2 regions of the Cysteiniphilum sp. GTC20157 genome follow, and region 2 is predicted to be linked to the other one. Evidence: riboswitches for the same ligand, from Rfam matches in the RefSeq annotation. Region 2 holds a riboswitch; the other holds the start of a gene.
What was found. A riboswitch is a leader RNA that binds a small molecule or an ion and turns the genes downstream of it on or off. The one in region 2 is predicted to bind cobalamin.
Positions count from the first base shown of each region.

Region 1: it holds a riboswitch for cobalamin, as region 2 does, so the genes downstream of both, nrdA (class 1a ribonucleoside-diphosphate reductase subunit alpha) here and ACZ5V8_RS05725 (TonB-dependent receptor) in region 2, are expected to answer to the same signal.

Region 1 is NZ_AP044698.1:1,969,188-1,972,620, forward strand. Features, by position in the region: gene msbA (lipid A export permease/ATP-binding protein MsbA) at 1-352, opposite strand, end outside; gene ACZ5V8_RS08880 (multifunctional CCA tRNA nucleotidyl transferase/2'3'-cyclic phosphodiesterase/2'nucleotidase/phosphatase) at 451-1,572, shown strand; cobalamin riboswitch at 1,785-2,010, shown strand; gene nrdA (class 1a ribonucleoside-diphosphate reductase subunit alpha) at 2,167-3,433, shown strand, end outside.
Region 2 is NZ_AP044698.1:1,250,420-1,253,852, reverse strand. Features, by position in the region: gene dxs (1-deoxy-D-xylulose-5-phosphate synthase) at 1-411, opposite strand, end outside; cobalamin riboswitch at 868-1,064, shown strand; gene ACZ5V8_RS05725 (TonB-dependent receptor) at 1,093-3,111, shown strand; gene ACZ5V8_RS05720 (hypothetical protein) at 3,118-3,433, shown strand, end outside.

The DNA.
Region 1 (3,433 bases), 720 kb from region 2:
AGTAATGTGCTGGCAAATCTAGAAACTTACCAAACATGCGCTTGCGAAAGCGATAAACGACTTGTGCGCCAAGCTTCCCCATAAAAAAAGATGATAAGAAAGAGCCAACGCCACGCAAAGTAAACAATAGTAAAAACACTAAAGCAATACCTTTCAAAAACTCGCCCCCGGTTGGCGTAAACCCTTTATTCAATAACGGTTTAATCAAATACATCGCATAGGCATCACACGCCGAATAGATAATACTGCCAATGACTGAGATAAGTAATAATGGCCATAAGGATCTGACTTCCCATAGTAATCTCTTATACAAACTATAGGTTTTCTTATTCGCATTTTCAGAAACTTGCATATTTTTATCTTTATTTTATTTAAGAAGCCAAATTGTCACAGAGTTTACCTAAATTTACTGATAACATAAAGAATAAGCTTACTTAAGCAGTCATAAACATGAAAACGTATTTAGTCGGTGGCGCTGTCCGCGATCAATTATTAGAGCTCCCAGTCAAAGATAATGATTGGCTTGTGGTTGATGCCAAACAATCAGATATGCTAAAGCTTGGATTTATTCAGGTAGGTAAAAAATTTCCGGTGTTCTTGCATCCTGAAACACATGAGGAATATGCACTAGCACGCACTGAGACAAAAACAGGTCGCGGCTATCAAGCCTTTACATTCAATATTGATGAAGTGTCATTGATTGAAGACTTAAAACGACGAGATCTGACCATTAATGCCATGGCAATCGATGAGAATGGACAATTACACGACCCTTTTAATGGTCAAGAGGATATTAAAAACAAAAAACTCCGCCATGTTAGTGAGGCTTTTTCTGAGGACCCCTTACGTGTGCTGCGTGTTGCCCGCTTTGCTGCCAAGCTTCATTACCTTGGGTTTACCATTGCTGATGAAACGTTGAAACTTATGCAAACCATTATTGCTAATAACGAGCTTGAAGCATTATCTCACGAGCGTATTTTACAGGAGTTTACGCGCGCCTTAGGCACAACAAACTTTGAGATTTTCTTATCAACATTACAACAGCTAGGTGCCTTCAAACACATTCTTAAACCATTACAAACATTACCTATAAGTAGACTTGAGCCATTATTGAATGCTACCAAATTGCAATGTACAAATAACGATATCTTATTTGCTTTATTATTGACGCCTTTAGAAAGCGAGCAGGCACTTTTAGATGTATTAAATGAACTTAAGCCACCAAAAACCACGCAAACACTCTGCCTTAAGGTTTATCGTTATCATCGTTTTTTTAGTCAATTACAACAACATTCCGAAAAAGAAATATTGCAAGCTTTAAAGTCCATTGATGCACTGCGCAATAAATCAGCTTTTAACGATTTTCAGATCGCACTAAGACACCTTTATCACAACGACCCTCATGCGATATCTAATATCTGTTTAGTAGATAAAATTCAGAATAGATTAACAGAATATGATTATGGTTTAGCACTAAAAGATATTCGCAATAAGCAAACAATCGCTAAAACGGTGATGAAGATACAGCTACAGCTAATCAGAGAAACAATCAATAGTAACTTACCAAATTAAGTAGAAATAAAACTTTCGCTTTTCCTCACTAAAAACGATAGAATCCGATCTTATACCGCGCGTAAATTATTTTGCGGTGTTCGGTGTCAAAGAAGTTTTTGATGCCTTTGAGCGATTGAATTGTAGGTAATAGCTTGGACTATTGGCAAAATTCAATCGCTCAAAGGCGCGAGAAATTCAACGACAGAAATGCTGTAAAATGGTTTATGGGCGGTATACACATCGCTAATGGTTTGCGCGAATTTGCGCAACGCAAGAGGGAATCTGGTGTAACTCCAGAGCTGGCCCGCAGCGGTAATTGGAAACGAACGATACACATTGATTCTTACTTTCTGGGAGTCATTGAAATGCACTGATTGAAACAATTGGGAAGCAGTATCTAGTAGGAGTGTAGATGCGTCCATAAGCCCGAATATCTGCCATTGGTTAATGAATTTATATGTTAAAAAAGCTTTCGTGGAACAAAGCGCACATATGGTAGAGATACTTGATATTGGTTAATAAACAACAAACCAATAGCAATACATTTCTTGCTAACTTATGTCCTTCTTCCCGATTGCTCAGTTCAAATTAATCGCGGATAGAGGATAAAAAATGAATGTAAATGTCACCAAACGCTCAGGACGTTTAGAACCTGTTAATCTGGATAAAATTCATCGTGTGATCACATGGGCTGCTGAAGGCTTAGAAAATGTCTCGGTTTCCCAAGTTGAGTTGCAATCACATATTCAGTTGTATGAAGGCATGAAAACAGCTGATATTCAGGCGATTATCATCAAAACCGCTGCTGATTTAATCTCTGAAGAAACCCCAGACTATCAGTATATGGCAGCGCGCTTAGCAATCTTTCATTTACGCAAATTAGCTTATGGCGAATTTGAACCACCGCATTTATATGATCATGTGCAAGCAATGGTTAAAGCAAATAAATACGACATGCATTTACTTGATGACTACACTCGTGCTGAGTTTGAGCAAATGAATACACATATCGATCATTGGCGTGATATGAACTTCACCTATGCTGCGGTGAATCAAATGCAAGGCAAGTATCTGGTGCAAAATCGCGTCACTGGCAAGATTTACGAGACGCCACAAATGCTTTACATGCTTGTCAGTGCTTGTCTATTTTCACAACATGACAAGCAGACACGCATGCAATATGTACTTGATTTTTATGATGCGATTAGTCAATTTAAGTTGTCTTTACCCACCCCAATTATGGCAGGGGTACGCACACCAACACGACAATTTAGCTCATGTGTGTTGATTGATACTGATGATAGTTTAGATTCAATCAATGCTTCTGCATCTGCGATTGTCAAATATGTCTCACAACGCGCTGGCATTGGCATTAATGCCGGCAAAATTCGTGCATTAGGTAGCGAGATTCGCCAAGGCGAAGCGCTACACACTGGCTGCATCCCATTTTATAAATATTTCCAAACCGCAGTGAAATCATGTTCACAAGGGGGTGTGCGTGGTGGAGCGGCTACCTTGTTTTATCCACTGTGGCATTTAGAGGTTGAATCTCTCTTGGTGCTTAAAAATAACCGTGGTGTCGAGGATAACCGCATCCGCCACTTAGACTATGGTGTGCAGATCAACCGTTTGATGTATCAACGATTGATTGAGCAAAAAGATATAACACTATTTAGCCCTAGCGATGTACCGGGTTTATATGATGCTTTTTTTGCTGATCAAAATCAGTTTGAGAAGCTTTATATCACTGCAGAAAACACGCCAAACATCCGCAAAAAAACACTTAAAGCAAATGAGCTTTTCGCACTTGTTATGCAGGAGCGCGCACAAACGGGTCGTATTTATATTCAAAACGTTGATCACTGTAATACGCATTCAG
Region 2 (3,433 bases):
CGCTTCAGCCATACCTAAAGCCGCACCAATGGATGTACTTGAGTGCCCGACACCAAAGCTGTCATAAACACTTTCGCTGCGCTTAGGAAAGCCTGAAATGCCACCGGGCTTTTTAATCGTAATCAACTCATCCGCTCGCCCTGTTATAATCTTGTGTACATAGGTCTGATGCCCGACATCCCATACTAAGTGATCAATCGGTGTGTCATAGACATAATGCAAAGCAATAGTAAGCTCTAATGCTCCCAAGCTACTAGCGAAATGCCCACCTGAGACATCTAAAGTCTCAACAAGAAACGTCCGTATTTCACTAGCAAGACTATTTAATTGATGAATCGAGAGCTTGCGCAAATCGTAAGGCGAATTGATTTTGGATAACAATGGATAATTGGCACGATTTGTTTTTGACATAACAACAAGCAATGTGTCTATTTTAGTTCTGAGGCATAGTATCCTTTACTATGGCAGCTTTCTCAAGCAAAACCCTTAATATTCTTTGCTTTTAATGTTATTAATTCCATAGTCAATCGTGCCTCATGAGCCCCTAGATAGATCACTTAGGCTTCGACTCACGCTCAGCCAACGCAGCACCCCTCACCCGTGCAGCGTAAGCTGCACGAGCAATCCCACAAGGGGCGAGGTAACAAATTCGTGGGCGCATTGAAGCTTATTACAACTAAGTCCCCAAAAAGTTACTTGCCGTTCCCTGAGCGAAGTCGAAGGGAATGTAAAAAAAGTAAAGATATAAATTGGCTTCGACTCACGCTCAGCCAACGTTTGTAATCAATCACATTATTATCGTTCCCTGAGCTGAGTCGAAGGGAAAATAAAAATAAATGCCGTCTTGCCATTTGCACTAAAGCACTCTAATATCACCAGCTGTTAGGTGCGTGTGTTATAAAACACACGTTAAAAGGGAAATTGGTGTAAATCCAATACTGTACCCGCAACGGTAAACCACGGTGTTTTTGAGTATTCAAAATACCGCTTGCAATCATTCACTGGGCAACTGGGAAGAAGCATTTAGGTCAAGTCCGGAAACCTGCCTAATAATAATTCGTTTACGGGGATATAAACAGCAAAGAGGGCTCCATGCAACCATACCGTTTTCGCACATTAAGTGCCATCATACTATTTGCCATCGTTGGGCAACCAATATTTGCTGATCAGACAACTCAAAATGATCATCAAAATGCAAATGATGGTTCAGTGACTCAGTATACATTACCAACTATTGTTATCGACTACAGCAACCACTTAAAAAGTAACCAGCGCAAAACACCAAACACGGCTAACCATACGCTTAGCTCAACCATTAGCGTGTCTCTTATGCCAAATTATGCCAATCAAAGCATTGATCACACCATTGAGCAAAACGCTTGGGTTAACAGCAATAATAATAGTGCGGCAAATCCAAGTTTTTATTTGAAGGGGCAACGCGCTAGTGTGTTATTAAATGGCATCCCTCTGAATCAATTTAACTCACAAGCGCAAAATATTTCGTTAATTCCACAAAACAGCATTAAAAGCATAGAAATCAACCCAACGGCCAGTAGTGTGCTCTACGGCGGCATGGGTCTAGGCGGCACAATCGATATTGAACAGAAATTTATCGCCCAGAACCAATACACTATTGATTTATCTGGTAGCTACCCATTTGGCGTTGGCATTAATGTCTTTATTAATCAGCTATTGAATGATGACAAAACATGGAGTTTGCAGCTTGGCAACAGTAGTCAAAGCATTGATGGTTATCGCGATTACTCACGTAATAACAGCAATAGTGCCTATATTGCGTTAATGCATCAAACCAATACGCAAAAATTCACACTGAACTTTAGTGATAGTTACCAATATTTGCATTTCCCTGGCGCACTAAATCAACAGCAAAGTGATGATAATCCATGGCAAGCAAGTGGTGGCAAGGAAAAATATATTAACCACACCGTTAATACACAGCTTAATTTTGAACAAACACTTGATAAAGAATGGCAGTTTAGCGTCAAATCGCAATATCAACAGCAATGGGCTAACGCTATTTTTGCTGATTCAAACTATTCCTCTAAACAAGGCAGTAGCTTATTTTATTTACGCCCAAGTCTCATATTTGATAATGACTTTGTAAAAAACACATTCGGTAGCGAGTTTAATTATCAAACCTTTAGACAAAGTGCTACCATCGATAATGCGACACAAACCAATATTGCACTTTTTAATCAAAGTGACTTTACATTCAATCGCTATTGGCAAAGCGGTATCGGTGGACGTTTTGAGCATAGCTATACGAAAGGTGACTTTATCTCTAGTAATAACTCTGGTTCACAGGTGATTAATATTGGCGCAGGTGATATTTATCTGCAATACAATTGGAATAAATACTTTAATTCACGCGCTTCAGTTTCATATGCTTACCAGCTACCCTTTATCGATCAGTCTAATCTAACGCCAGGAGCAACACCAAGCTTTGGCTTAAATCCGCAAACGGCATGGATTTATCAGCTTGATAATACCTATAAAAACAATAAGTTGACTCTTAAGAATAGCAGTTACTGGATACTAATTAATAATCAGATTGATTATGATCCAAGTTTCAAAAGTGATAGCACACCTTTTGGAGCAAATATTAATCTACCGCCCACGCAAACGATTGGTAATTTATTCGCGCTTGATTACGCGTGGCTGTCGAGCTTAAGACTTGGCGGTAGTTTTGCTTTTAATTTAAATACGTTTAGATCCGGTTTTTTTGAGGATAGCAATAAAATTAACGTTGATATTAGCAACAATCAAGTCCCAGGACAGCCGCCTGTTACCGCTGAAATACACACACATTGGCAACTCAATGACAAGCTTTCATTTTGGCTACAAGAACAATATTATAGTAAAAGCTATGCTTATGGTGATTACACCAATACCCTTGCCAAGCAAAGTGGTTATTTCCTTACTAATCTTGGTGCCAAATATCAATTAACGCATTGGCAGTTTAATTTTAATATTTACAACCTATTTAATAAGTTCTATTACAATTATGTCTCAACCTATAATTTAAAAGATCTTAGCTATTATCCGGCTGACGGCATTGTGGCAATGCTTAATATTCAATATCAGTTTTAATTCCTTATGATGAAGCGTGCAACCCTGCTTTCATTGTTTTTGCATATAAGTGTTATCTTATTCATTGCTCTTTTATGCACGCTTGCCAAATATATTAACAACATACCTCAAAAGACGATTGATATTGCACTCACTAAAGAGAGTATCCCCGCACATATTGTTTATCTTAGCCAAAGCAAAGTAAGTGCTAACATTCCAAATAGTGTAACGAATATTAAACCAGCAACCGCTCAAATGAACATTTCAAAATCAACATCAAAAACAGCTTATACGCCGCTGACAACACATAACGCAAAACTTAAAATTGACAATAACCCACCAA